DNA from 3 places in the Bacillus sp. AFS031507 genome. Region 2 is predicted to be linked to each of the others. Evidence: riboswitches for the same ligand, from Rfam matches in the RefSeq annotation. Region 2 holds a riboswitch; each other region holds the start of a gene.
What was found. Region 2 has a riboswitch for thiamine pyrophosphate ahead of thiC (phosphomethylpyrimidine synthase ThiC). Riboswitches for the same ligand answer to the same signal wherever they lie in the genome.

Region 1: linked by a shared signal. The riboswitch ahead of COE25_RS19125 (ABC transporter substrate-binding protein) and the one ahead of thiC (phosphomethylpyrimidine synthase ThiC) in region 2 are both predicted to bind thiamine pyrophosphate.
Region 3: linked by a shared signal. The riboswitch ahead of thiM (hydroxyethylthiazole kinase) and the one ahead of thiC (phosphomethylpyrimidine synthase ThiC) in region 2 are both predicted to bind thiamine pyrophosphate.

Annotation. Positions count from the first base shown of each region.
Region 1 is NZ_NUOW01000020.1:147,628-158,049, reverse strand. Features, by position in the region: gene COE25_RS19140 (M20 family metallo-hydrolase) at 1-368, shown strand, start outside; gene COE25_RS19135 (hypothetical protein) at 619-1,026, shown strand; gene COE25_RS31680 (hypothetical protein) at 1,676-1,834, shown strand; TPP riboswitch at 2,024-2,133, shown strand; gene COE25_RS19125 (ABC transporter substrate-binding protein) at 2,281-3,276, shown strand; gene COE25_RS19120 (thiamine-binding protein) at 3,290-3,583, shown strand; gene COE25_RS19115 (ABC transporter permease) at 3,580-4,347, shown strand; gene COE25_RS19110 (ABC transporter ATP-binding protein) at 4,344-5,084, shown strand; gene COE25_RS19105 (TatD family hydrolase) at 5,081-5,848, shown strand; gene COE25_RS19100 (lysoplasmalogenase) at 6,289-6,957, shown strand; partial or broken gene COE25_RS19095 (DinB family protein) at 6,956-7,225, shown strand; gene COE25_RS19090 (TetR-like C-terminal domain-containing protein) at 7,410-7,739, shown strand; gene COE25_RS19085 (DnaD domain protein) at 8,218-9,219, shown strand; gene COE25_RS19080 (permease) at 9,586-10,422, shown strand, end outside.
Region 2 is NZ_NUOW01000025.1:30,227-40,648, forward strand. Features, by position in the region: gene COE25_RS21535 (DsbA family protein) at 1-406, opposite strand, end outside; gene COE25_RS21540 (winged helix-turn-helix transcriptional regulator) at 429-755, opposite strand; gene COE25_RS21545 (macro domain-containing protein) at 971-1,972, shown strand; gene COE25_RS21550 (vWA domain-containing protein) at 2,052-2,705, shown strand; gene COE25_RS21555 (protoglobin domain-containing protein) at 2,865-3,230, shown strand; gene COE25_RS21560 (polysaccharide deacetylase family protein) at 3,503-4,198, shown strand; gene COE25_RS21570 (spore germination protein) at 4,643-6,214, shown strand; gene COE25_RS21575 (spore germination protein) at 6,240-7,331, shown strand; gene COE25_RS21580 (Ger(x)C family spore germination protein) at 7,328-8,536, shown strand; TPP riboswitch at 8,709-8,823, shown strand; gene thiC (phosphomethylpyrimidine synthase ThiC) at 8,966-10,422, shown strand, end outside.
Region 3 is NZ_NUOW01000024.1:125,986-136,407, forward strand. Features, by position in the region: gene COE25_RS20660 (acetylornithine deacetylase) at 1-283, opposite strand, end outside; gene thiW (energy coupling factor transporter S component ThiW) at 300-812, opposite strand; gene thiE (thiamine phosphate synthase) at 796-1,467, opposite strand; gene thiD (bifunctional hydroxymethylpyrimidine kinase/phosphomethylpyrimidine kinase) at 1,464-2,282, opposite strand; gene thiM (hydroxyethylthiazole kinase) at 2,298-3,110, opposite strand; TPP riboswitch at 3,192-3,301, opposite strand; gene dcuS (DcuS/MalK family sensor histidine kinase) at 3,380-4,978, opposite strand; gene COE25_RS20690 (response regulator) at 5,036-5,713, opposite strand; gene COE25_RS20695 (dicarboxylate/amino acid:cation symporter) at 5,975-7,240, shown strand; gene COE25_RS20700 (glutaredoxin family protein) at 7,310-7,549, opposite strand; gene COE25_RS20705 (metallophosphoesterase family protein) at 7,546-8,076, opposite strand; gene COE25_RS20710 (TatD family hydrolase) at 8,116-8,730, opposite strand; gene COE25_RS20715 (spermidine synthase) at 9,257-10,024, shown strand; gene COE25_RS30930 (hypothetical protein) at 10,348-10,422, shown strand, end outside.

The DNA of each region.
Region 1 (10,422 bases), on a different contig from region 2:
TTCGGGATATATCTAATGAACGGCGTAAAAATACGGTTACTAAAATCTATAATTCAATTCGGACAATTGCTGCAAACCGTGGTTTAGAGTGTGAAATTAGGGAGGTTCAATCCCTATCTTCTGTGATGAGCTCACCAATAGTGATGAAAGCAGTAAAAGATTCTCTGCAAGAATTACAGTATCCTGTTTATGAATTACCAAGCGGGGCTGCTCATGATACAATGGTGTTGGGGAAACTCACAGATATTGGAATGATCTTTGTGAGGAGCCGCAATGGCATAAGTCATCATCCAGATGAGTGGAGTTCTTTTGAAGATGTTGCTCTTGGGTGCGAGGTACTATTCAGAACCACGTTAAAACTTTTATAAATGAATCACGTAGCTAGAGAGGTTCTGTAGTCATTTTAGGTACTGTATTTGGCGAGCCAAAAATCATTGAAATTCCAGTTAAAAGGAAAATACTAGCCGTCCTTCATATATTGGTATATTTCAAATAAAACCCAACGAACAGTTAGCAATATTCGCTTTTCTTATACACATCAGGGGATGACAAGCACCAACCCTTTTTTTTCTCATATACATGAGGAGATTTACTGATAAAAGAAAGGGGGAGGCTGCATTGTATCCAAATAATCCTTACCAGCCTTTCTATCCATATTTCTATGACAACAGACAAGGACTATTTCAAAAAATTCTTGCTTGTTATCAACAAAAGCGATGGATTAGATTATCATTCCGAGATGGAACAACTGCTGAAGGTTTAATTAGGACCTATGACCCTTTAAGAGGAGTATTAATTTACCTACCGATGCAAAGGTATACGATTTCGTGTGAAGGTGTAAGGGTGAATTCTCTGCAAAAAGCACAGAATTGCATCGGCAAAAGATCCACTTTGACACTTTCCAACAATATTAGCCTAACTTTTACAATAGAAGGTGTTGACCAATCTCAAAATATTGGTGGATGGGTTAACATAAATGAACTTATGTCGGTATCTGGACAGGTAGTTGACGCGAATTGTATTTAGTTGGGATTGATTATAAGCATAAAAAAGGGCGATGACAGCCAGGGGGTGTCATCGCCCTTTTTGTGACAGTATGGCCATAAAGGAAGAGAGTGGAAAATATAAAACTCTAAATATGTAAAAATATTGAAATTCACAATACTTTTCTAAAGCTATCCTAATTCTCTTGGGATAGCTTTTAGTGGTAGCTAACTCCTTTATTTAACTATGCCTTCACGAAGCCAAATGATCTGAATTCATTCCAATTACCCGTCAAACTATTTATAGGGGTTATGAAATCCTGCGAATAAATTTGCCTCGGTTGAAGAATATTGTTTATTTTCTTCTTGAGCTAACGACGCAGGTTATTTGAATAAAAGGCATTACGAATTTGAGTCTTATATTGCAGTAAAAACAAAAATAAGCGTCTAAATGACGCTTCATATGAAGTTGAGATCACTATTAGAAGATATTGGATATTTAAAATCGGATAGAGTCATAGGTTAGGGGTAACCTCAACAATTTTTCATAAAATTTTTTCAAGTCGGCATAAGTTGGATTTTTTATTATTCACACATGACTTAGTTATCACATTATTTCGTGCTATTCTTACGTTAGTACAAATTGTTGTGGGTGAGAAAACCATTCCCAATTACAGGGAGTTCGTAGATTTATGTTAGCTACTAATGATGCACATTCATTATATAACCAATACTGTTTTGAACAGATTGTTAATCCAGAACTATTTATGCAAAAGGAACTAAAATCCATATCAACAATAAAAACTCTTCTAACGATTGCAAGAAATCAAGATATGCCCCTGTTCGTATAAGTTATCATGAACGAAACTAGCTCCTTACTCGTAACACCGTAGGTTAACTAGCAAAGTTATTTCGTGCAGGTGAATTAAGATGAGAACCGGATGTTTCATGATAGGAAGTATTTGTTAACAAGCATAAATAGATAAAAGCAGTTGGCATTGTCTGCCTTGACTGATATAGTAGTATATGAAGTGGAATACGATGTAATGTGGGGGAACCGGTGATGCCGGTTGAGATTTAGTCCGTGAGACGATGACCCTTGGAACCTGATCTGGTTGATACCGGCGGAGGGAACATATTCTTAAACAATTAATTGTTTGCTGATATGCACTCAGGTTTCTTTGCCTGGGTGCTTTATTTTGTTTAAGCAAGTTTTTGCCTTCTAACCAACACTGAGGTTTCAGCCTATTTATTTTGTTTCACTTTAGATATTATTTTTACATATGGAGGATTCAAAATGAAGAAATGGCTAGTACTAGTCCTATCAGTCTTTCTAATGACTGGATGTAGCAGCAAAAAAGAAACAGAAAACGTAAAAGGAAAAAAACAACCGCTTAAAAAGGTCTCGATTGTACTGGATTGGACGCCAAATACCAATCATACTGGATTATATGTTGCAAAAGAAAAAGGATTCTTTAAAAAAGAAGGCTTGGATGTGGATATTATCATGCCAGGTGAGACCGGTGCTGACCAACTAGTAGCTTCTGGCAAGTCGCAATTTGGTGTTGGCTACCAAGAAGCCATTACTCAGGCACGTATACAAGGGGTGCCGCTCGTATCGATCGCTGCAGTGATTCAGCACAATACATCAGGATTCGCTTCACCTGTTGGCAAACAGATTCAATCTCCGAAGGATTTTGAAGGAAAAACATACGGTGGATGGGGCTCGCCAGTCGAAAAATCTGTCATCACTTCTCTAATGAAAAAGGAAAACGCTGATACTAATAAGGTGAAAATCGTGAACATGGGGGATACGGACTTTTTTACGGCTGTGAAACGAGACATCGATTTCGCTTGGATTTACTATGGGTGGACTGGTGTAGAAGCAGACCTTCGTAATGAAAAAATTAATATGGTTTACTTAACAGATTACTCTGACAAACTGGACTACTATACACCTGTTTTAGAAACAAATGAAAAAATGATCGAAGAGAACCCTGAAACGGTTAAGGCGTTCGTAAATGCCGCTGCCAAGGGATATGAATTTGCCATTAAAAACCCTGATCAAGCTGCAGATATCCTGATTAAAGCAGCACCGGATTTAGATCCAAAGCTTGTAAAGAAGAGTCAAGAATGGTTGTCTCCAAAATATCAGGATGATGCAAAGGAATGGGGAATTCAAAAGCAAGAGGTTTGGGAAAATTATGCCCAATGGATGTATGATAATAAGCTTCTTGACAAGAAATTAGATGGGAAAAAAGCATTTACAAATGAATTTTTACCAAAACACTAGGGGGTAGAAGAACATGGCAAATTCATTAATCAGCATACAAATCATACCGAAAACAAAGGATGGAGAAGACGTCATTCCATACGTTGATGAAGCCATTAAAGTCATTGCTGAATCTGGTGTGAAATATGAGGTACACCCGTTAGAAACAACCATGGAAGGTGAACTGCACGAATTATTTACCGTGATTTCAAAAATGAATGAACGAATGATTGAAATGGGAAGCAAAAATGTCATTTCTCAAGTGAAAATCCTTTATCAGCCAACAGGCATTTCCATGGATGACTTAACGGAGAAATATCGATCATGAGGATGAATCTTGTAAAAGGGTGGAGACCGATTTTGGTTCTCCTCCTTTTGTTTGTCATTTGGGAGATTGTCGTTAAAATAGCAGAAGTGCCGGAATGGCTTCTTCCGCCGCCATCAAAGATTTTCACAGAGGCCATTGCCGGTTGGCGTGATTTTTATCCAGATGTGTTTTCAACGGTTAAAATTTCATTATTTGGATTTGTAGTTGGAGCATTCATTGGACTGGCAGTCGCCATTTTATTCCATCTGGTACCTGTTTTAAGGGATTCTTTTTATCCATTGTTGATTTTATCGCAAAATGTTCCCATTATCGTTCTGGCTCCACTGTTGGTGATTTGGTTTGGGTTTGGCTTATTACCCAAAATGATTGTCATCACCCTTGTTTGTTTCTTTCCCATTACAGTGGCCGCCTTAGATGGATTTAGCCAAACCCCTTCAGAGTTGAAGCATTATATGAGGATGGCAGGTGCATCCAAAACACAGCTTTTTTGGAAATTGGAGCTGCCGTTTTCGTTGCCCTCGATTTTTTCAGGCTTTAAGGTTTCTGCCACGTATAGTGTAATGGGTGCCGTTATTTCTGAATGGCTTGGTGCTAAGCAGGGGATTGGTGTCTTTATGACATTCGCATCGTCGTCTTTTCGAACGGACCGGGTGTTCGTTGCCATTTTTACCATCATGTTCTTAAGCCTCTTATTTTTCTTTTTAATCGTTTTTATGGAACGAAGAGTGGTTCGCTGGCAGCCGAAAGGGGATGAGAAAAAATGAGCTATCTTCGTTTTCAAAACGTTTCGAAACGTTTCGGGCAAAATGAAGTACTGAATGACCTTGATTTTTCCATTAATAAAGATGAATTTGTTTCTATTATTGGCCCTTCAGGTAGTGGGAAAAGCACCATTTTCAATTTAATAGGAGGAATTCTTTCACCTGATGAAGGGGAGATCCTATTAGACAACCAGTGCGTTAATGGCAAGCGTGGTTTTATTAGCTATATGCCTCAAACTTCTTCTCTTTTCCCGTGGAGGACGATACTTGAAAATGTCCTTCTTGGCCAAGAGCTTCAGGGAAAAAAAGAGGTAAAAGCAGCACGAGAAATGCTGGCGATTGCAGGACTCTCTGATTATGAAAACGCCTATCCTCACATGCTATCTGGGGGAATGAAGCAGCGGGCTGCTTTTATCCGTGCCTTATTGAGCCCGCAAGAGGTGATCTGTCTTGATGAGCCTTTTTCAGCATTAGATGAGCTAACCCGGTTTGAAATGCAAAAATGGTTATTGGAAATGTGGGAATCACATCGAAGGACTATTCTTTTTATTACTCATAATATTGAGGAAGCATTGTTTCTATCCGATCGAGTGATGATGCTGTCTGGTAAGCAGGCAAAGGTCGTTTCAAACATAGAGGTTCCATTTGAAAGGCCGAGGCACGAAGGTGTTTTACTGGATGAAAGCTTTATTCAATGCAAAAGGGATGTATATTACCAATTAGTAGGTGAAGTCAAATGAACATAATCGACGCTCATATACATTTGGATCGCTATCAGGATGAGGAAATCAAACGGATTGTAATGAATTCTGCCCGTATCGAAGCCTTGATTTCTGTATCCTTTCATTTGGATTCCAGTAAAAGAAACCTTTTGCTTTCACAAAAATATCAAAAGGTAAAACCTGCATTCGGATACCATCCAGAACAAGCATTGCCTTCAGAAAACGAGCTAAAGGGGCTGCTAAATTGGATGGACGACCACCTTGACGAAATGATTGCTGTAGGAGAGGTGGGGCTGCCATACTACTTAAGGCAAGAGCAGGGGATTTCGATTGCTCCTTATCTTGAAGTATTAGAAGTGTTTATAAGTAAGGCGAAAATATGGGACAAACCAATTGTTCTTCATGCTGTTTACGATGATGCGCCTCTCGTTTGTGACCTTCTCGAAAAATATTCTGTTTCCAAAGCGCATTTTCATTGGTTTAAAGGGGATCAGAAAACAATAGACCGAATGATAAGAAACGGCTACCATATTTCTATTACCCCGGATGTGGTGTATGAACGAGAAATCCAGCAGCTTGTAAGCGTCTATCCTCTCGAGCTCATGATGGTTGAAACAGATGGTCCTTGGCCATTTGAAGGTCCTTTTGCAGGGGAAATGACCCATCCGAATATGATGGAGGAATCCATAAGGAAAATCGCCCTGCTAAAGAAGCTTTCCGTTGCGGAAGTTTCAGATGTCTTACATCAAAACACAAAAGGGTTTTATCAATTAACATCTTGAAGCTGCCGATCAAACATTGGCAGCCTTCTTTATTTTTAAAGTTTTTTTCACCTAATTTCAGAACACTCTTGGAATAGTGTAAAAACAACTTTAAATAATACATTCTATTTTTCTTATATAAAATATCGCGGATTGAAGGAACACTTTTGTCATTACGATACACAGTGAAACGTGCTTGTAGATTATCTTACCTCATTTCTTCTTTATTTCGAAAGGATTTTTTGTTTGAATTGGATGGTAGCTTTAGCTATTAAAGTGGGCTCCTTTTGACGTAATGGTAAATGCTGCTGCACCAACTTTTATTGAACTGAATGTACGGGTCTAAACCTGCGATACATAGAAATGTGTTTTAGTTATAAAGAAAATAGTAGATTAATAAAATATTATGAGGTGAAGCTGTTGGCTATAAAACAAGGAGAAATAAAAACTGTTACAAAGGGGTGAATATATTGAAAACTTATCGATTACCCATTTTCATTTTACTTATGATCCTTATATACATATTTGCCATTCCCAGCAAACCAGAAGAAATCAAAATGCTATTTAAATTAATCCCAATGTGGCTAATTCTTTTCTATGCTTATAAACAAATACCTGATAAAAAATCACGCCCTCATTGGATTATATGGTGTGGATTATTTATCTGTATGCTAGGTGATGGGCTAATTAGATGGTTCATTATCGGCTTAGCAGCCTTCCTAATTGGTCATCTGTTTTATATAACAGGGTTTTCCCGTTATTGGCGTTTTACAAAGCTTTCACTTCTTATGATTCTACCTATTGGATTATATGGCTTTGTTATGGGATATCACGTAATCGCTGCATTGCTTCAGAATCATATGGATACCTTAGTAGTTCCCGTACTTATGTATATTGTGATTATATCCCTGATGAGTTGGACTGGATTTTTGTCCCATAATATATGGGCAATAATAGGAGGTATTTTATTTGTCCTCTCAGACTCAATTCTGTCATGGAATATGTTTGTTTCAGATATTCCCCATTCCGATATCCTGATTATGACAACCTATTATATAGCGCAATTTTTAATTGCACACAGCTTGCGCTTCTTTCCGAGTTTTGGTAGCTATTCCTCGGGTAAAAAATAGGGACTTAGAAACGAAATTTCACACGTTAACAACTCAGTTTAAATCCTTTTTGAACAGACAGAAAGATATAGAAAAGAAAATTATGCTGGATAATCCATATGCAGGATTAAGAGAAACCAGCCTATCTGAAATGGTCTTACACGTTGTGAATCATGGAACCTATCATAGAGGGAATATTTCAGCTATGTTGCATCAGTTGGGTGATTCTTCAGTTATGACTGATTATGCTTTTTATTGGTATTCAGAAAATGTTATTCATCATAAATAGGCAAGAGTAGAGTAATCCATTTTTTCTCCAAAGAAGCTGATTAATTTAACACAGTTATCGGATACAATTATGCAGAATAAGAAGTATGACTTTCCACTATCTGGCGCGTTTCTTTAGCATGAAATGCGCTTTTCTTTATGAATTGGGTAAGATTGTGAAATAACTAATATGGTCTTACACTCGTTTGTTTAATAAGAGATTAACCATCAAGATTTTCAATTACTTTCAACACTTAAAGTTGATGTACAGCTCAAAAGCAGTACCAGGATTTTTTAATTATATGTTTAACGCAATGTCAGATTTTTTTGTCGAAGAACTTTCGGGTCGAGTAAATGTTGATAAAAATTTATATAGTAACTATTTGGCAACAACTTTAATGACGATTATTGGTGCCTGGTTCACACATGGTGTGCGTTATTCTCCTGAGTTTATCGTCGGTTTTTATTTAGATATACTGCATCAGTCATCTACATCGTTTAAAGAAAAATATATTAACAATAGGGTATTCATATGAAGGGATGGCTTTTCATTGGAACGAATCAATCATTACAATTACTTGAAATAGAAGATTGGATGGGAGTTTTACGGAATATGTTAGTGTACTAGAGATTATTTGTCTGAAAATGATCATATACATAAATCCTGCCAGTTTCTCCCCTAAGAAAGATAAACGCCTTCACACAAAAATAACCTAAAAATCACTCAAAATTGCAAAAAACGCCTTCAAAAATCAAATTGGAAGGCGTTTTTTGACGTTTACGCTCAAAAAATGCCCTCAAATTTGAAAATTGGCGATTCGCTTTACCCCGCCAATCTCGATATCGTAGAAGTGCAAAGGATGCGGGCTTTCACCTAAATCCCTCGCAAAGGACAAGGTGATGAAAAGGTGTTATAAAGTATTCACATATTATTGAAAAACAGATGACCATTTTCTTCAATTATTTATATATCAAGTATGAAGGAATTTTTTAGGAGAAAGGTAGTGGTTGAAGATGGCAAAGTTTAGAATGGTACGTACTGGTTTTTGGAAGAATCCAATGGTATCAGAGGAGATGACTCCAGAGGACAAATTCTTCAGTCTTTATCTTCTTACGAATCCACAAACGACTCAAATTGGAATCTATAAGATTACCAAAAAACAAATGGCTTTTGATTTGGGTTATTCGATTGAGAGTGTTCACTCGTTAATGGAACGATTCATCGTGCATCACAAGCTGATTCGTTACAATCCTGAAACGAGAGAACTGGCAATCAAGAACTGGGGGAAATATAACCTGGATAAAGGCGGGAAACCGTTCATGGATTGTATTCTTTCCGAGTTAAAGGATGTCGAGGATCTCTCACTGATTCAATATGTTTCGAAGGCGATTCAAAAACAGGAAATTCGCAGTCTATTTGAATCATTTTGTGAACAAGAAGAGCTGGTTTTCGGCAAGGAAGTTAGTGGCCAAGATGAAAATGATACATATGTAGAACCTGAATGTAGAGAGCTTGACGATAAGTTGACGCATCGTGATACGAGAAAGGGACAAAAAGAAGAAGAAAATAAAAAAGAAAATAAAAAAGAACAACAACAACAAGAAGCTTTTAATCCAAATATAGAGAAAAATCCAGACACAAAAAATAATCAAAAAGAAGTAGATGTAAAAGAAATTATTGAGTTTTGGGACAACAATGGATTTGGTTTTTCGAACGTGAATGCCAAACAACAGTTAGTATCTTGGTTAGATGATTCTAGCTTTTTACAGCCGAAAGAGGTGAATTTAAAAGCGATGAATATTGCCTGTGCCAATAACAAGCGAAGGCTGAGTTATGTGGTTGGGATTCTGAAAAACTGGGTAAATGACTCCTTATTGACCGTAGAAGAAATTGATTCTTTTTATGAGAGTCAAAATTCCACACGAAAACATAGGCAATCAACCGAATCGTTTCCTGCCGGAAGAGCAATTCCAAGTGGATTTAAACTGGACCTTACGGCAGGGGAAGAGGGATGAGTATGGCAGAAAAAGCGTTCTTAGGAAGCTTGATGAAGGCGGAGTACTTACTCCAAGATACCATTACAATTAATACTTAATAATAGTAATGATTACGAATTAGATTGTCAACAGTCTCTGAAAGGAAATCCAACGATTCTTTTCCATCACAGTAAATTAATGTATTACACTGAATCTCTACAATTACTAACGAAGCATAGACACAATACCACGTTTTGCCTTGGAATCAATTAAGCGATGTAAGTACAAAAAGTTATCATCATTTTAAAAGCCTTTTTGTTTGGCTCAAAAAAGAAAAACAGGAATGTAATAAAGTAGACAAGCATAAAAATAAATCGTAATTATTTCGTTTTAAAGGAGCTATATATGACAATTTCATCTCCTGTAAAGGACATATTTCTTTATGGACTTTTTTTACTTTTTGTTTATCTTTTTTTCTTTGGAAATCATGAAACCCTTCAAATCATAGGAGTCATTTTTCAAGGTGAATGGAGGACTGTATTTGTTGTTTTTCTTGGCATTTTACTTGAAGCACTTCCTTTTATAGTTATTGGCGCATTAATGGCATCAGTTATTCAAATATTTATAACCGAAGAAATCATACAGAGAGTTATCCCCAAGAGGCCTATTCCGGCAATGATTACTGCGTTAATGGCAGCTGCTATCCTTCCTGTGTGTGAATGCGCAATCATCCCGGTGGTCAGAAGATTGATTCAAAAGGGTATGCCAGTGCATGCCGGCACCGTACTTCTGATTGGTGCCCCCATTTTGAATTTTATTGTATTCGGTTCGACGTTTTATGCCTTTCAAAGACATCCTGAAATTATTTACGGGCGATTTATTTTGTGTATAATCACAGCTCTCATTGCGGGGACGGTAATTTATGTTAGTTTCAAGAAAACAAATATTCTTAAATTTAATACAGAAGATTTGACTCTGCAAAGGCCATTAAATCAAAACAGAGGAGCTTCAAAGTTAAAGGGGGTATTGCATCATACTTCCCAGGAATTTTTTGCAGTGGGTAAGGTGTTTATCATCGGTGCATTTCTTGCAAGCATTGCTCAAGTGTATGTCCAGCAATCCATGCTTATTGAAACGGCAAAAGAACCTGTAAACTCAACCATTATGATGATGGCGTTTGCCTTTATTCTGTCACTTTGTTCAGAAGCGGATGCCTTTGTTGCGGCTTCTCTAGGACATGTA
Region 2 (10,422 bases):
GAATGACCTTAAATACAATAGATGGGGGATAGGATGAGTGAATCGGGTTGTCATACCAAAGTGTGCCATCAATTGGCATGCGCGTATATTCACCAACTTCTCTCCAATGTCCAGCAACATCAGATGGTTTTGCGATTCCATTTGCTGGGTCGACAGGTCCATCGCCCCATTTTTCTAATAATCCTCCCATAACCGTATGGAAGGTAAAGTTATCGCCATATTGCTCTTCAAAACGACGGAGCACTGGCTCTTGTGCCCAACAGTGGGAGCAGATTGGGTCGGTAACATAATAAAGATTAATCGTTTTTTTGGGTTGATTAAAGTCAATCATTTCCATTTCCTCGTCTCCTGCGCTGCCACAAACCCCTGTTTCCAAATCGCACATCATATTATTTTTACTATTCATTTTGATCACTCCTGTTTTTTAATTAAACCTTATCTTTATTTTCAATTGCCCATTTCTGGATAGGCTGTAAGGCAGAAACAAGTGCTTGCCCTTTTTCGGTTAATTTATATGAAATCGTTACGGTTGGTGAATCTATAACGTCTTTCTTAACCAGACCATACTCAATTAGTTCAGTTAACCTCATGGATAAGACTCTGGGCGTAATGTTAGAAATTTCTTGAACCATTTCTGTAAAACTGGTTGAATTGTTTTCACAAAGGGACAAATAGTGAATGATTAACCCGTTCCACTTTTTGCCTAGTATTTGGAATGAGTATTCTAAATAAGGGCAAATCTTAATAAAAATCACCTCCAAAGAGATCGAAACAATCGATATAAAAAGTATATCAGATATAAATAATATATCAAGGTCGTGCCTGTGTCACAACCAGAATTTTGTCGAACGTACATGCTTTATTAATTAAAAGACCAGTAAAAGAGTGTCAGGCACCAACTGTTACGAATATCAAATTTTTTTCTGATATAATGAACACTATAAAAAATGGTTTGGGGAGGGGAAAACTTATGCCATTAGAAATTGTTCGCCATGATCTTACAAAGATGAAGGTGGATGCGGTTGTGAATGCTGCGAATACATCGCTGAAAATGGGTGGTGGCGTATGCGGTGCTATATTTCGTGCGGCAGGTGTCAATGAGTTGCAAGAAGCATGCGATAAAATGGGAGAATGCAAGGTTGGAGAAGCCGTTTTAACAGATGGCTTTAACATGGAGGCCAAATATATCATACATACACCTGGACCTATTTGGCAGGGTGGTTCCAAAAATGAAGCAGCACTGTTAAAGGCAAGTTACTATAACTCTTTGAAGTTGGCAAAAAATCATCAATGTGAGTCCATCGCATTTCCATTAATTTCGACTGGCATATATGGTTATCCAAAGGAGGAAGCATTACAAATCGCGGTTTCGACCATCGGTTCTTTTTTATTACATCATGATATGCTTGTTTATCTGGTTGTTTTTGACAAAGGTTCTTTCGGTTTAAGCAAGAAATTATTTACATCGATTCATCAATATATTGATGAGCATTATGTAGAAGAAGTAGAAATCACGTTTAATCGTAATAGAGAAGAACGATATATATTGGAACAACCGCAAGAAGTCGAATTTGTTCAGCCGGATCTGTATAAAGAAGCAGAGTATTCCTTAGTCAACCTGTTGGACCAACTCGATGAATCTTTTTCCGAGCGGCTGCTTCGTTCCATTGATGAAAAAGGAATGACGGATGTAGAGACGTATAAAAGGGCGAATATTGACCGGCGATTATTCTCCAAAATCCGAAATGAAGACGATTATACCCCGAAAAAGAAAACCACGATTGCTTTTGCCGTTGCGTTAAAATTAACTGTGGATGAAACGATGGAGCTGCTAGCTGCAGCCGGTTATACCTTGTCACGCAGCAATAAATTTGATGTGATTATTGAGTATTTTATTCAACATGCTAATTACAATATTCATGAAATCAATGAGGCTTTATTTGCTTTTGACCAGCCAATACTCGGTGCCTGAAATGTCGCTTCCCAAGCGACCATTTCGTAATGGATTAGTGTTATCCTTTGTTTATCAAAGAACGGAGGATGGTATATTCATGAAAAGAAATGTAACAGAATTAGTGTTTATTTTAGATAAAAGCGGCTCCATGGCAGGACTTGAGGCTGATACAATTGGTGGTTATAATGCGATGCTGAAGAAACAGCAAAAGGCTGAAGGGGAAGCCATTGTTACGACCGTATTATTTAATCACGAGTACGAATTATTCCACGACCGTATCAATGTAAGGGGCATTTCTCCTATCACTGAAGAAGATTATCAAGTTGGCGGCACCACTGCATTATTAGATACCATTGGTTTTACCATTCAAAAATTCGTGAATGTACAAAAGAGAACGAGTGAGGCTGAACGTGCAGAAAAAGTACTCTTTGTTATTACAACGGATGGGATGGAAAATGCCAGCCGTGAATTCACAGCCGACAAAATCAAAAAAATGGTTCAGCATCAAAAGGAAAAATACGGATGGGAATTCCTGTTCCTTGGAGCCAATATCGATGCCATTTCAACGGCAGCACGATTTGGTATCGATGAGGACTTCGCCGTTGATTACCACGCGGACAATAAAGGAACGCAATTAAATTATGAAGCTGTAAATGAAGCCGTGGTCAACCTTCGAAGTGGCAAAAAGATTGATCGAAGCTGGAAAAAAGGAATTGAAAGGGATTATAATCAGCGGTCAAGGAATGAATAATTTTATATCAGCTTTAGGGACACCTGCTGTTAAGATTAACAGAGGTGTCTTTTTTCTTCCTCAAAGTCTTTTTCGTGATGTAAGTCACAAATCCGCATTGTTATTTACACTATAATAATAGTAGAAACTACTCCAATCAAGAAAAAGAGGGAATTGATAATGACTATCGCATTGGAACAGGAAAAAGTGAATGAGTTGGTTGACCGCTTTTATGATAAGCTGCTAAAGGATACATACTATATTAATATGTTTAATGAAAGAAACACGGCTATAGAATTGCTGAAAAATCGGCAAAGAGTATTTATCAATCGCTTAGTTTCCGAGGAATCTATTCAGGAACAAGGTGAGCAAGTATCACAGGTTAAAGAAAGACACCCATTTCAAATAGCTCCAGAAAGGGCCTCAGCATGGTTCGGCAAATTAAAAGAGACCATGGATGAAATGGACCTTGATGATAGTGTAAAAGAACATCTTAAAGAGAAAGTAGATTTTTTGTTGAATAAGATTATAAAATTAGACCAATAGTATATGGCACTTTCCGAGATTGCAGATTCTTATCGAAGTGAAGTGGTTCGGGAGAGACTTGTTAAATAATTATATGATGTCAGTTCCCTTTTTTGAGAACTGGCACTTTTTCACATTATCGACTTAGTAAAAGGCAGATGATGATGAAATACCATTTTAATTTACTCTAGATAGTTTTAAAGTTTTACAGTAAATACCTCATCTTGGAAAGTTAGTAGATTATGTTACTATAAAAATAGACTTTAATTAAATTCGAAAGAAAGGCTGGTTTTATGAAAAAGAAGTTAATATATAGTGGAATTGGAATTTTGTTAGTGTTCCTTTTATTACTTGGAACCTATAAGTTAATGAATTCTAGAACCTTCCAGTTATTTGGTGGACTAACCGACCAGGTGAAGACCGACCAAAAGGTAGTCGCATTGACCTTTGATGATGGACCAACAAAAAATGTAGAAAAAATTCTACCTTTGTTACAACAATACCATGTAAAAGCGACCTTTTTTTTAATTGGTAATGAAATTGAAAAAAATCCTGAAGAAGCTAAAAAAATTGTAAGTGCTGGGCATCAAATAGGAAATCATACATATTCCCATCAGCGGATGGTTTTTAAATCCCCTTCTTACATCAAGGAGGAAATTGAAAAAACGGATAATCTAATTCGAGAAGCAGGGTATAAAGGTCAAATTGATTTCCGACCTCCGAATGGAAAAAAACTCGTAGGCTTGCCTTATTATTTATATAAGAATAATAGAGATACCATCACTTGGAGTCTTGAACCAGATACTTACTATACTTCTGCCACTGACAAAGTGAGTTATGTGAAGAAACATGTAAAACCTGGTTCTATAATCTTGATACACCCAATGTATGATGATACTGGCGAAGAGCTAAATACAATTAAAGGAATATTGCAATCATTATCAAATGAGGGATATAAATTCATTACAGTTAATGAACTATTGAAATAGGTACTATCCAAAATTTTGGATGGTGCTTTTTTTAATTTATTTTGCTTTAAATTTATGAGTTACTTTTATGCACATCCTATAAGAGTAGTCACCGCTGCTCAGGATCGGGAAATTATATCACTCGCTGGTAGAACTTGTTCAAAATACATATAAAACGTTGAAGCCCAGAGTGATGAAGGGTTGTTATATAAAATGTTTAAATTTCCACATATAAGCCAAAGATAATGCTATCCAAGGAACATTAAGGAAATCACTTTATTTTACATACTTTGGTTCGTGGTTTCAGCTACTGTTATTTGGGCATATAAAGGTGGTTAATATGTGGAATTCTATTGTTTCCTATCTTCCAGACTGGAAAGTTTTTATACAAGCTTTTATCGTGTTTTTCATTCCGTACATGATCTTCAGATTTTTTAATTGGATTCGCAAGGAAGAGTGATGAAAATGCGAGAACGGAAATTAAAGGTTAGAAAAAAAGAAAAACAACCTAACAAAATTGAAGATCAACAAGAATCTAAGCCTCAAGGCTCAAATCATCTGATTACAGATGATTTGACTTTAAACTTAGAATTAGTTAGACAAGAAATCGGTCATAACTGGGATGTGCACTTTCGAGAGTTTAATCTTGGGCGTACTGGCATTCGAGCATCCATTATTTTTGTGGATGGATTATCAGATAAAGATCTGATTAATAAACATATTATGACATCATTGATGGTTGATTTCACAACAGAATATAAACAGGAGCTATCCTTTGTGAAGGAAAGCAATTTAAACAAATTTGTAAAAAATCATGTGCTGCCTATTAGTGAAGTAGAAGAGATTGCTTCTATTAAAGAGTTAGTATCAAAAGTATTAACAGGTTCTACCGCGCTTTTAATTGATGGATCATTTGATGCGCTAATCCTTGGTACAACAAAATTAAAAACAAGGACGATTGAAGAGCCAGTATCAGAGGCATTAGTCAGAGGTCCACGGGTCGGTTTCACTGAATCCTTAAGTGATAATACATCTTTTTTGAGAGGGAATGGTGAAATTGATAATTTATCGTTAGTAAAATTTCAAGTGGGAAAGCGTTCAAAAAAAGACTTAGTCGTCGCTTACATAAAAGAAATTGTGGATCCTGAATTAGTACAAGAGGTAGAAAAGCGAATTAAGAAAATTGATCTTGATAATGTGCCAGAATCAGGTTATGTAGAGCAGCTTATCGAAGATAATTATCTTAGTCCTTTTCCACAGGTACAAAGTACAGAGCGTCCTGATCGTGTGATTGCTGCCTTGATGGAAGGTCGGGTATCCATTTTACTAGATGGGACGCCTTTCGCTTTGATCGTTCCGGTTACCTTTAGCATGATGTTACAATCACCAGAAGACTATTATGAAAGGTGGATTCCTGGCACGTTCATCCGTTTACTTCGTTATCTAGCAGCTATCCTGGCTCTTTTTACACCGGCTTTGTATATTGCATTCCTCTCATTTCATCCAGGATTGATTCCTACTAAGTTAGCCATTTCCATTATAGGTGCGAGGTCCAGTGTTCCATTTCCTGCACTTATCGAAGCATTATTTATGGAAATATCGATCGAAATTTTAAGGGAAGCTGGACTTCGGTTACCAAAGCCAATTGGTCCAGCAATGGGAATTGTCGGTGGGTTAATCATTGGTGAAGCGGCTGTACAGGCAGGGATTGTTAGCCCCATTTTGGTGATAGTAGTGGCGTTAACTGCGATCTCATCTTTTGCCAATCCTCAATATAGTGTAGGGATTACATTGCGTATTCTTCGCTTCGTAGCCATGCTTTGTGCTGCCATACTTGGATTATATGGAGTCATTCTATTTTTCCTTTTCATGACAAGCCATTTAGTGAAACTAAAAAGTTTTGGCGTGTCTTATATGAGTCCAGCCGTTCCTTATCGTTTAAGTGAATGGAAAGATTTGATGGTTCGCATGCCCCTTATGATGATGAAACGTCGTCCAAAGATGATGCATACGAAAAATCCTATACGTAAAGGATAACCTATTGTGAAAGGAACATGAAAGGATGATTGTCAGTCCAAAAGATCGAATTACCACGGCACAAGCAGCTGTTATCATCAGCAACTTTATACTTGGTTCAGGAATCCTCACACTGCCTAGAACAGCTGCAGAGAAGGTGAATACACCAGATGTATGGATAAGTGTTATTTTAGGCGGGCTGATCGCGATAATCGCAGGGGTGATCATGGTCAAATTATGCCAACAGTTTCCCCAAAAAACCATTTATCAATACAGCCGTGAAATTGTAGGAAAATGGGTGGGCGGGTTACTTAGTTTACTTATAGTATGTTATTTTCTTTTAACTTCCGGGTTTCAACTCCGTTCAATGGCGGAAGTAATAAGGTATTTTTTGCTGGAAGGTACCCCTATCTGGGCAATTATGATGCCATTTATGTGGATAGGTCTCTATCTGATCATAGGCGGTATCAACCCGATTGCCCGTCTGTTTGAAATTATATTACCTATTACGATTTTCCTTTTTTTGCTAGTAGCCCTTATGAGCTTAAAAATATTTGAGATCGATAATTTACGCCCGGTAATAGGGACTGGTTTCATCCCTGTGCTAAAAGGAGTAAAGGCGACGACTCTCGCATTTACAGGTCCTGAAATCCTGCTGGTCATCATGGCGTTTATGCAACAGCCGAACAAAGCAATCAAAATGGTTCTAGTTGGAATTTCCGTTCCATTATTTTTTTATGTGATAACAGTTGTGATGGTCATTGGAGCGTTATCCGTCGATGAAGTGGTCACGAGGACATGGCCAACGCTTGATTTGATACGAAGTTTTGAGATAACCGGTTTGATTTTTGAACGGTTTGATTCTTTGTTGCTGGTGGTATGGATTATGCAAATGTTTACTACCTTTACCATCAGCTACTACGCAGCTGCTTTAGGGCTGGCTCAACTTTCGAAAAAGAACATTAGTTCAGTTATGTATGGTTTACTTCCGCTAATTTACGTCATTTCCATCACCCCAAAAAATATCAATGATCTATTTAAACTTGGGGATATCATTGGCAATATTGCATTGTTTTTATTTGGTTTACTACCACTTCTCCTTCTTATTATCGCGAGATGGAAAGGAAGAAAACAATGAAGTTACCTCATAACAATATACGATTTCTCTTGGTTTCGCTGTCTGTCCTTTTACTCTTTTCTCTTACAGGCTGTTGGAGCAGTCATGAAATTGAAGAGCTAAGCTTAGGTGTAGGGGTGGCATTCGATAAAGGGAAAAAGTCAACCATAGAGAAAAAGATAAACGAACAAGATGAAGGCTATTCCAAAAAAGATCAGATTACTACAACTTATCAACTTATTACCTCACAATTAGCAAGTTCAATGAGTAAAGAAGGGGGATCGCAACAACAATCTTATGTTAATATTTCTGAAACGGGAGACTCCATCTTTCAAGAGGTTCGTGAATTATCATTAAGAACGGATCTTCCTTTTAATGCCAGTCACATGAAAGTCATTGTAATCGGTGATAAACTTGCACGATCGTATAGTTTAGATCGATTACTTGATCAATATCTTCGGGATAATGATTTTAGACCAAGCTGCCTTATGTTTATTAGTAAAGGGAGAGCTAGCAATACCCTAGTATCAAAGAAAGCAGGAGAAGTTCCAGCATTTCGTCTGTTTGGAATGGTAGATAATGCCTATCGAACGACAAGAATTTTGCCTCCTATCTCGATTATTAAATTAGACGGTAAGCTAAAATCAGGATCCAGTTTTCTTTTGCAAAATGTGATCTCGGAAAATGGAGAAGTGAAATTTGCAGGAGCTGCCGTGATAAAAGGAAAGACAAAAAAACTGCGTGGTTTTTTAAATGAAGAGGAATTGGAGGGGATAACATGGATAACAGGCAAGGGGAAAGGCGGTTTGGTAAAAAGTTTTGATAAACAGACTAGTGGGCTAATCGTATATGAGCTAGATTCTATGAAAAGTAAAATCACCTCTCATGTTAAGGGAAACTATATCTCTTTTGATGTAAACATCGAATCAGAAGGGCGATTATCTGAGAATTGGGTGGTTTCAGGTAACTCTTTTGATAATACATTTCTAAAACGGGCAGAAGAATCCACCGAAAAAGAAGTAAAACGATTGGTTGAACATACAATTAAAAAAACGCAAAGGAAATATCGAGTAGACGTTGCTGGCTTTGGAAACCGTTTAAGAATTGAGCATCCGAAAGTATGGGAAAAAGTCAAAAAAGATTGGGATCAAACATTCAGTGAGGTTCCAATTTACTACAACGTAAAAATAACAATCAAAGATTATGGAGCGTCAGGTCACAAGTAAGCCTTCTTTTTTTCGGGTACAAAAAAGAATTATACTTCTTAAAATCCAAGCAAGTAGATATCTAACCTTTCTCTCTATCCTAGACATACTATCTAAAACGACTATATCACTTTAAATAATATTATGTATTTCATTTTTACCAATACTCATATATAATGTAACTTAATTGAATATAAATAACTAGGGGTGCCCAATAAGTTGGGCTGAGAAAGAAACACGATGAAGTTTCTTGACTCTTGGGACCTGATCTGGATCATACCAGCGTGGGGAAGTTAGAATAGACAATCTTTACTGCACCTATACTTCTGCATACATATTAGCCGGGTCCAACCATTTATGGGCCCGGCTTTTTGATGTACTTTTATACGCTTATTCACTTGTTATGGTCTGTATCTCGTCCTTTATATTCAAAAAAAGGAGAGATGTATTATGTCAACGACTTCATTAAACGAACAAAATATTTCCATCATGTCAAGTTTTCCAGGAAGTAAAAAAGTATATGTAACAGGTTCGAGATCCGACATTAAAGTACCAATGCGTGAAATTGAGTTAAGCCCGACAACGGGTGCGTTTGGAGAAGAGGAAAACCTTCCAGTTCGCGTCTATGATACAAGCGGTCCTTATACGGATCTAAATTATTCTGTTGATATTACAAAAGGTCTTCCTGCCATTCGAAGCACATGGATTCATGAACGAGCAGATGTTGAAGAATACGAAGGTAGAGAAATTAAACCTGAAGATAATGGGTATAACGATCAAAATGATCCTCGTGCCAATCATAACGTGTTTCCTGGTTTAAAGCGCAAACCAGTACGTGCAAAAAAAGGGAAAAATGTCACACAGCTTCATTATGCTAAAAAGGGAATTATTACTCCTGAAATGGAGTTTATCGCCATAAGGGAAAATATGAAACCTGAATTTGTGCGTGATGAAGTGGCAAAAGGTCGAGCGATTATTCCTTCTAATATCAATCATCCAGAGTCAGAACCTATGATAATAGGACGTAATTTTCATGTTAAAATTAATGCGAATATCGGTAACTCGGCTGTTTCATCCTCCATCGAACAAGAGGTTGAAAAAATGACATGGGCGACGCGCTGGGGTGCTGATAATATTATGGATCTATCAACAGGTAAAAACATTCATACAACAAGGGAATGGATTGTTCGAAACTCAGCAGTTCCTGTCGGCACCGTCCCCATTTATCAAGCACTTGAAAAAGTAAATGGTGTTGCTGAAGATCTTACATGGGAGGTTTACCGTGATACCTTGATCGAACAAGCGGAGCAAGGTGTTGATTACTTCACAATTCATGCTGGTGTTCTTTTACGATATGTTCCATTAACGGCAAAACGGTTAACAGGTATTGTATCCCGCGGTGGATCAATCATGGCACAATGGTGTTTACACCACCATAAAGAAAGCTTTTTATATACTCACTTTGAAGAAATCTGCGAAATAATGAAATCATATGATGTTGCATTCTCTTTAGGGGATGGTTTACGTCCTGGGTCTATTGCAGATGCGAATGATGAAGCACAGTTTGCAGAATTAGAGACTCTTGGAGAGCTAACAAAAATTGCTTGGGAACATGATGTACAAGTGATGATCGAAGGACCTGGACATGTACCTATGCACCTAATTAAAGAAAATATGGATAAACAACTAGAAGTGTGTCAGGAAGCACCATTCTACACACTTGGACCTCTTACGACTGATATAGCACCTGGTTATGATCACATTACATCTGCTATTGGGGCTGCAATGATTGGTTGGTATGGGACAGCTATGCTTTGTTATGTAACGCCTAAAGAACATTTAGGTTTACCGAATAGAGAGGATGTTCGTGTAGGGGTTATTACTTACAAAATTGCCGCCCATGCTGC
Region 3 (10,422 bases), on a different contig from region 2:
CCGCGACATCCACATGACCATTTACAATCAAACTATTATATTGATCAGAAGATTCTCCAGGTAAGTGGCCAACCACATTCGGATCTCCGGGATAGACATCCCATTTATCTGTGGAAAATCCCATGTTTTCTAAATACCCTTTTATAAATTCCTGGACATCATTTGTATTCCGTGCAGGAGGACTAACGGATGGAAAAGCGATAAGGTTGGTCAACAATTCGATTAATTCCGCTTCTCTCGCTTCAACTTCTTGTGAGATTTTTTCAAGCAAATCCTCTTTCATTTGTTTACTCCCATGATTAGTTTCTGATAGTGGTATCATTTTCACTAACAATCAAAACTTTCTTTCTTAAAAATACGGTTAAAATAATAAATCCAATCAGCGCTCCAGCAAACGAGCTAAATATAAATAATGGAATAAACCCAAATAATGTGGCCTTTTGACCGAGAAAAAGAGTAGCGATTGGGTAAGAAAGCAGTGCCCCAATGATACCCGTTCCAATTACTTCACCGATAAAAGCAAGATAGATCTTCCTAGTCTTCCAAAATAATAGCGAGGCCAGTAAGGCTCCAACCATACTTCCGGGAAAGGCAAAAATCGAACCAGTTCCCATCAGATTTCTTAGCAGGGAAACGCAAAAGGCCTGAGCTACAGCATAATAAGGTCCTAAAAGAACGGCTGATAAAACGTTCAAAAAGTGCTGAACCGGGAAGACCTTTGTAAATCCAATCGGTATATAGAACAGGTTGCTTGAAATGGTACCAATGGCTATCATCATCGCAGTTAACGTCAGTTTATGTGTTTTGTTCATTTGAATACCTCTCATGAATACCGACACTATTTCTTAACGCTCTGGCTGCTTCGATTGGTGATTCTGCATGGCTTATTGCCGTAATAACGGAAACCCCATTTGCCCCAGCTTCCACTACCGATTGAGCGTTTTCTACCGTGATCCCGCCGATCCCAACAATCGGAATATCAATGCCATCTTTTCGTAATTTTTCGATCAGTATTGTTCCCCGTGATGGCTTGGCATCCGCCTTTGTTTTTGTCGGAAAAACAGGGCCAATGCCAAAATAGTCAGCACCACCGCTTATTGCAATCATTGCTTCTTCCGTTGAATGGACGGAAACCCCAAGGATTCTCCTATCGCCAATCTTCTCTCGAACTGTGAATACCGTTTCATCCTCTTGTCCGATATGTACACCGTCCGCATCAATTGCCACAGCCAACTCGATATCGTCATTAACAATGAAAGGGATATGATGTGCTCTGCAAATTGCTTGAAGTTCTTTCGCAAGTGCATATTTGTCAGCTCCAGTTAATGCGCCGTCACCCTTTTCACGAAATTGAAAAAGTGTAATCCCACCGGCAATTGCCTCTTTTAATACTTCGGCTGGATCCTTTAAACAGTTGGTACTGCCCATGATAAAATAAACACTTAAAGCCGCTTGTAGGTTTTTCATAATTCAGCCAGCTCCTTAGCGCTTTTCCTTTTTCGATATGCCCAATGGTTAGTTGGACCATATCCTTGCCCGATCTCCAAATGGTTCTCAATTGCCGCCTGAATAAAATCCTTTGCTATACATACTGCTTCATAAAGAGTTTCCCCTTTTGCTAGTTCAGCAGTAATTACTGCGGAAAAAGTACAGCCTGTTCCATGTGTGTTCTTTGTCTGAATTCTCTTGCTGGTAAAGTAGTAAAATTTCTTTCCATCAAATAATAAATCAGTGGATTCAGACTCATTTTCATCATGGCCACCCTTAATTACGACATTTTTTACGCCTAACGCATGTAGTCTTTTAGCAGACTCCAGTTTATCTTCCACCGTCATAATCGACATGCCCGTTAGTACTTCCGCTTCTGGAATATTCGGGGTGATTACCGTTGCTAGCGGCAATAAGTATTTTTTCATGGCAGAAATGGCTTCCATTTGCAACAAGGAAGCGCCACCTTTAGCAATCATGACTGGATCGACAACAATATTTTGCCATTGATAATTCCTGAGCTGTGCAGCGACGGCCTCAATGATTTCAGCATTAAAAAGCATTCCTGTTTTCACCGCATCCGCACCGATATCCTCGCCGATCGCTTCGATCTGTTTTACGACTGCCTCAGCTGTCATTGGATAGACAGCATGAACTCCTAATGTATTTTGGGCCGTTACAGCGGTCAATGCTGACATTCCGAAAACCTCTAATTCCTGAAATGTCTTTAAATCCGCTTGAATTCCTGCTCCACCGCCGCTATCAGAACCAGCGATTGTTAATGCTTTTTTCATTCAAATTACCTCCATTTATCGATTAAACTTTTTAAAAGAAGCATGTGAAATGATATCTTCGGAAGAAACTAAAGCTAATTGGTTTAAAAATTCGATTTGGAAACTACCAGGTCCCATTTCAACTGTTTTTGCCGCTGCCTTTTCTGCCGCGATTCCATAATACGTTAAAGCAGCCACTGAAGCTTGAAGCAGGTCCTTCTCCACTCCTGCAAACGCTCCAATCACTGAGGTTAATAAACATCCAGTGCCTGTCACCTTCGTTAAAATTGGATGTCCATTTGACACGACATAGGTTGTTTTCCCATCCGAAACAATATCCTCTTTTCCAGTGATGACGACAAGACCATTCAATTTTTGTGCTGAAGTAATAGCTAGTTCAATGATATTTCCTTTTGCATCCCCAGCATCGACGCCCTTAATTTCCCACTTTTCACCAACCACATTGGCAATTTCGGCTGCGTTTCCTCTAATCACAGAGACATTTACCTCGTTCATAATTCTTTGCGCGGTTTCGGTTCGATAGCGGGTAGCCCCTGCACCAACCGGGTCAAAAATGACGGGAACACCGGATTCATTAGCCGCTTTTCCGGCAATGATCATCGAATCTACTGTCTGTGGGTTTAATGTTCCAATGTTCAATACTAATGAACTTGCAATCTTGGCCATATCTGCTACTTCCTCGGCTGCATATGCCATGACCGGTGAGGCACCAAGGGCAAGAAGCCCATTTGCCGTAAAATTTGTAACAACCACATTGGTAATATTATGTACCAGCGGGTTAACCTTTCTAACTTCTTCCAACGTTTCATACAAACTATTTTTTTCCATCTCAATTTCCCCGTTTCTTTTTTTAAAATAAAAAAACCAGATCCAATAATGGACCTGGTTAGTTAGTCAAAGAAATAATTAACATTCACTTGGCTACTTTCCTACGCTGGTATTACCCAGATCAGGTCCGAAGGGTTGAAAATTTCTCCATTTTCTCTCAGCCTGTTTACAGGGCACCCCTAGTAGATCTAATACTTTATTTAATTAACTACATAATATTCCTATAGTACTAGAATGTAAAGGAAAAAGTACCAGTTAACATAACATTATTATTGTTTGCCTTTATAAAGGAAAGTAACAATAAATGTTGTCCCTTTATCTTTTTGGGAATGAATTTCTATCTGTCCATTTAATTTTTCCAAGCTTCTCTGCACCAATGATAAACCGATTCCTCGATTTTCACCTTTGGTGGAATACCCTTTTATAAATAAGCGATTTTTTACAGCCTCATCGATTCCTTTTCCTGTATCATGAACCTCTAAGGCAAGGACATCATCGTAATAGTCAAACCTTAATGTAACTTTTTTTTGTGGACGGTCCGAAACAGCATCTAGTGCATTATCTATTAAATTCCCAAGGATCGTTACCACTTCATGCGTTATTTCCTGCTGTTGTGGTTCAGGTAGACTTCCTTCCCCATCAATGATTAATTCACAGCCATTTTCCCTAGCAAAGCTAAGTTTTCCTACAATAAAACCTGCTAAAACAGGATCTTTAAAACGACTAATAACAAATTCTACCTCAGTTTGTTGGTGATCGACAATTTTGGTAATGTATGACGAGACCATTTGATAGTCTTTCATATGAATTAAACCTGATATTACATGCAGTTTATTCATGAATTCATGTGACTGGGTTCTCAGTGCTTCCGCGTATAGCTTTACACCGGTTAATTGTTCAGCTAATTGCTTGATTTCGGTTTTTTCTCGGAACGTAGCAATCGCACCGACAATCTTTCCTTTGACAACAACCGGAACCCGATTGGTTAAAATGGTAATATGATTGATTTCTTGTTCTTGGTCTAATTGAGATTCCCCCGTTTCTAGAACAGAAGATAGCATAGAATTTGGCATGTAGTCATCCACTTTTCTTCCTAAAAAGGACCCATGAATGCCAGCTTTTTGAAGAAGTCGGATCCCCTCATTATTTACGAGAGTGGTAAACGCATCCTGGTCAACTGCCAAAATTCCTTCCTTTGTGGATTGAAGCATCGCACTACGTTCCTCAAGCAATTTTGCCATCTCACTCGGCTCAAGTCCAAAAAGAATCGCTTTGATTTTTCTAGCTAGAAAAAGGGCACCTAGAATCCCAACTAGAATTCCTACTCCCACTCCGATCAAAATAATTTTCCTACTTTGTTCGATCGCCTGATTAACTTTTTCTAAAGAAATCCCAACCGCGACTGCCCCTATTTGATTATTTTCTTGATCATAAACAGGAACAAACGAACGTAAAGACAATCCCAATGTCCCTTTGGCAATGGAAATATGCTCTTTCCCTTTTAAAACAGGTCCTTCATCTCCACCGACAAAATGCAAACCTAATAGGTTGCGGTTAGGATGTGATTTTCTTTTTCCATACATGTCCATTACGACGATAAATTCAACATGCGTTGATTGTTTAATATCATTCGCAAATGTTTGGATATCCTTCTCTGCTGTTTTATTTTTAAGCCCATTCATGACAATCGGAGACCTTGCAACAATCCTCGCAATATCTGTTGCTTTCTCGGCTTGGCTTTTCTCTGTTTCCTGTGAAATTCTGTTGGTGATTAAAATCTCGGTTACTAACAATGCCATCACGACCACGATACAAACCAGTAGGGTTATCGTCGATTGTAAACGAAGTTTTGGTTTGGACAACCTTATTTTCCACCCCAACTTGATTCCCCCTTTCTCACAGGCAATCTTTTCAAGGTATTTGCGTTAAACACCGTAACGGTTAATTGGTCTTCCGACGCCGCCGTAATGGATATGAATTTTGACTTTTCCTTCTTTTTCTAAGTAATCAAGGTATCTTCGAGCCGTTACCCGAGCCATTCCTATGCTTTCCGCTACTTCTTCCGCAGAAACAGGTTCTTTTTCCTGCGAAATGAAATTAGTAATTTTTATTAACGTATTCATATTTAATCCCTTTGGTAAACTCTCTCTTTCACTTTGTTCTTTGCTATCAATAAATAAAATTTGATCGAGCTCCTCCTGTAAAAGAGCTTTCTTTTCTCCTAATTTCACTCGATAGTTTTTATAATTATCAAGTGACTTTTTAATTCGATCAAAGGTAAACGGTTTTATGATGTAATCAACAGCCCCTTGTTGTCGAACACGGTGGATGGTTTCGATGTCGCTCGCAGCTGTTATCGCAATCACATCCACAGAATAGGCCTCTGAACGAAGTTCGCTGAGCATTTCCAATCCACCCATATAAGGCATATAAATATCGATAATCGCCAGATCCGGACTGAGTTCTTTCACTAATCTTAACCCTTCCATCCCATTGGAGGCGATTCCAATTATCGAAAACCCTTCAATCCTATCAATGAATTGGCGGTGTACCTCTCGAACCATCGGATCATCTTCAATCAATAGTACTTTTAACGGAAACATCTCCCTGCTCCCCCTTACATTAAATGAAACTGTATTTCCCTTTATATTATTATCATGGCCTATTTTATTAAAATAGTAAATTTATAGATAGCATTTTTTGTTCGATTTTTATGAGAGTTAATTAAGGTATTTTCTATAACAAAAGGAACAATAAGACCAATATGACCAAAACCTTACTATTATCTGAATTTTCATTTATTATGTGCTTGGGTGGGTTTGAAAGCGGTAACAGTTTTATTAAACAAAGGGGTGTATGAGAAAATGAAAATTAATTTCAAAAATTTGACCGTCCAAGTATTATTGGGGATCTTACTTGGGATTGTCATCGGATTTCTTTTTCCGAAATTCGGTACAGAATTAAAGGTTTTGGCGGATATCTTTATCAAGTTAATTAAAATGGTCATTGCTCCAATTGTATTTTTTACAATAGTCATTGGTATCGGTAACATGGGGGATTTGAAGAAGGTTGGGCGTATCGGCGGGAAAGCGCTCCTGTATTTTGAAATTGTAACGACATTTGCTTTAGCGATTGGTTTACTCCTAGTTAATATCATTAAGCCAGGATCTGGGTTTAATACAGATTCCGTAAAAGGCGGAGATATTTCACAATTTACCACGCAGGCTAAAGAAACAAGCCATGGATTTATCGAATTTATTTTAGGAATTATTCCTGATAATTTTGTCGGGGCAATGGCGAAGGGCGAGCTGCTTCCAATTTTATTCTTTGCGGTCCTGTTTGGAATTGCACTTGCTTCCTTAGGGCAAAAAGGAAAACCAGTTGTTGCCTTGTTTGAGCAATTTACGGAGATATTCTTTAAGATTGTTAATATCGTAATGAAATTTTCACCAATTGCAGCATCTGGTGCAATGGCCTATACGATTGGTAATTTTGGTCTAGGTTCTTTAGTATCGCTTGGAAAATTGATGGGAAGCGTATATGCAACGATGTTTCTTTTCATCGTCTTTGTCCTAGGTTCGATCGCGAAACTTTATGGATTTAATATTTTAAAATTTATCGCTTATATTAAAGAAGAAATTCTCTTGGTGTTAGGTACTTCATCCTCTGAATCCGCTTTACCAAGAATGATGGAAAGACTTGAAAAATACGGCTGTTCCAAATCAGTAGTTGGTCTTGTCGTTCCAACCGGGTATTCCTTTAACTTAGATGGTACTGCTATTTATCTTTCAATGGCTGCGCTCTTTATTGCTCAGGCTTACAATGTCGATATTACGATTTGGCATCAAATCACTTTATTAGGTATTCTTATGTTGACATCTAAAGGAGCTGCCGGTGTAACGGGTTCTGGTTTTATTACACTAGCTGCTACTCTATCTGCTTTCCCGGTAATACCAGTTGAAGGGATTGCCTTGTTACTAGGTGTCGATCGTTTTATGTCTGAAGCACGTGCAATTACGAACTTAATCGGAAATGGTGTAGCAACTGTGGTTGTTTCCAAGATGGAAAACGAATTCCACCCTACCGCTGAAATTCAAAGTACCAAAACAGATAAATCAATTAGTGCATAAAAAATTACAGAAAAATGGCTTGGGGGATTTTACTCCAAGCCATTCTTGTCCTGAATTGACAGCTGCACCTTAACTTTTTGCTATTTCTATTAGTTCCTTTAATTCATTTGTAAATCCTTTCACTGCTCGATTATCAACCACAGTAACAGGAACCCCTAGAAAGCCGTATTTCTCCACTTCCTCCTGATATTCAGGGTTTGCCAACACGTCCCTGGATTCAAAGGCAATTCCTTCCTCATTAAGAACTTTTTTGACCATCGTACATTCAATACAGTCTTTTGTTGTATAGACGATTACCTGCTTGTTCATTGTTTGTTTACCCCTTTTATATTATTTTCAGAAGAATCTTTTGTAAAAAAGATATGCTCGGCTTCCAAAGAATCCCCGATATTTATGAGGCCAAATGAATATTTTTCCTGCCTTCTTTTATCGGTAGGCGATCCTGGGTTGAAAAGCATAATCCCTTTTTCGCATTTTTTAATAGGAATATGTGAATGACCAAAAATAATACAATCTACTTTTTCATCCGCAAATTTTTGAATGGCTCTCCTTTCTGTTGTTTTTCCTGTGCCATGACCATGTGTTATTCCAATTTTAAACCCGCACACCTCAATAACTCGGTTTTCCGGAAATAATTCCTTGATTTCGTCTCCATCTACATTACCATATACACCCACAATATTGGCATAGGATTTTAGATCATTGTATACATCAATGGTCTGCCAATCACCGGCATGTATGATTAAATCAGCATTGACTAATTCTTCAATTAATCTAGGTGGCAAGCTTTTAGCCCTTTTAGGCAAATGCGTGTCTGAAAGGACGACAATTTTCATAATCATACTCCATTCTAAGTACAAATCATAATAATGCGTTTATAATTGATAAAATAATCTTGTGTTCTTCCATAATCTTTCCGACACTTCTTCTTCTGGCAATTTTTTTATTTTTGAAATTGCCTTAATGGATTCAAGCATCATATTCGGATGTGTCATAGTTCCCCAAAATGGACCTTCAAATGGCCATGGACCATCTGTTTCAATCATCATTTGTTCTAGCGGATATCTTTGAACTAATTGTTGTATCTCCTCTTCATAGACCACATCAGGTGTAACCGATATATAGTACCTATTTTTTTCCATCCTCTTAATTGTTTTATTGTCTCCTTTAAACCAATGAAAATGAGCCTTTTTAATGGAGTATTTTTCTAAAAGGTCACAAACAATGGGAGCATCCTCATGAACGGCATGGAGGACAATTGGCTTCTCCCATGTTACTGTCTTTTGAATGAAGGTCTCTAATAATTCTATGTATTGTTCATACTGACTACTGGACACTTTAAGCTTTCTCCTTAAATAATAAGGAAGGCCTACTTCCCCTATGGCAACCATAACGTGACTGTGTTTATTCATCCAATCCATTAACTCATTCAACTGATTTTCTGTTGGAAGTGACCGCGCAGGATGGTAACCAAACGCAGGTCTCACCATTTAATATTTTCTCGTTAACTCAAGGTTTCTTTTACACGAATCTAAATCAAAAGAAACGGATATCAGCCAATCTAATTGTGGAATAGTTTCCATTATCTGAAAAATCTCATCATCCTTATAATGATCGAGATGAATATGGGCATCAATCATTTTTATCAAATCGTTCACTACCCTCATTTAGACTAGTTTAATTAATAAGCTACTTTATTTTAATAAAATTTTCAATTTTCCGACAATAAAACTCGATAATTGTCTGTTCATGCGCTTTCCCAAGCAATAATTTAAGAAAATTTCCATAAATACAGGTCACCAATGTCTAATTTATTAAGTTTTTAAAGGTTTAAAAAATTGCAAAATTAGGGAAATATATATTTCCCTTTTTCGACTTTTTATTCTTTTCTATCAGGGAATATTCCAATTTCCCCATTTCGTTTCCTCATAAAATATTGGATTCCTATGCTGATTATTCACTCGAATATCATTGCAAATGAATACTCTGTAGTAAACAAGCTATGGAGGTGTAAATATGAATCCGTTAAATAGAAATGATGGTTTAGAAGGACTTTTTTTTCTTTTTGGGTCAACGTTAGTATACAAGACTTCAAGCTCTTATCAAAATATTTACGTTACAGAGCGGAGTCAATATGAAGGAAAACGAGGAAAATTCCGAGCGCTTCAATTTTCTTTAGATGGTATCCAAGGGATAATAAATATGGAGCATCCGCAATCACTGGTCGCTTCATACAGTCGAATCACAGTGGATCTAATAGATCACTATGCATCTGATTTTAAAAAAGGATTTATTATTGGTCACGGGATTGGAACCGTCAGCTCTTATTATTCCCATAAACATATGTTAACAGCGGAGATTGATCCGCTAGTCGTAGAGGTATCAAAGAAGTACTTTGGACATACGGGAAAGAACGTATTAGTCGGTGATGGACAAGCGCTCTTAAAAAATCAAGAGACACAATCTCAGGATATCATTTTTTTGGATGCGTACAGCAGCAGTGAAATCCCATCTCACCTAACAACAAAAGAGTTTTTTACTCTTACAAATGAAAAGCTGTCCGACCAAGGGATTCTAATCATAAATTATCTTGGGAAGATAAATAATGATAAATTCTTGCATACGCTATACGAGAGGATTTCAGAAATCTTTCCTTACGTAAAAGTGTTTGCTACAAATTCTGAGAATAAAACGAAACAAAATCTATTTCTTGTTGCAAGTCGGCGATTACAGGAAGATTATTCACCTCAAGAAGCGATCCCTATCCAGATTATGGGTAAATAATTTCAATACCATTGTATTAACGACCTTCTTAGCTATGCCTAGGAGGGTCTTTACTATTCGTAACGGTATGTTTTTCTTCCAGAATAATATTAACACTACATTTTGTTTCAAATGACAAAGATATTAGGAAATCTTACCTACTAATTAAAGTGAAAGTGACAATTTCTTTTTAAAATTAATCTTTCTAATTCCGACTTTTGTAAAGTTGGGCAGCCCTTTTTTTATTTTCGAGATATAAGTTTATGCTTGTCCATTACTTTTACATATTATGTTAATTGTAAGAGGCCTCTTATAGACTTTGTAACAAAAAGGGGGGAAAATAAATGACTATGGAACCGGGTTTGTTAACATGCTTAGGAGCAGTGATTGCAATTATTTTAGGCGCTGTTGTCCTACTT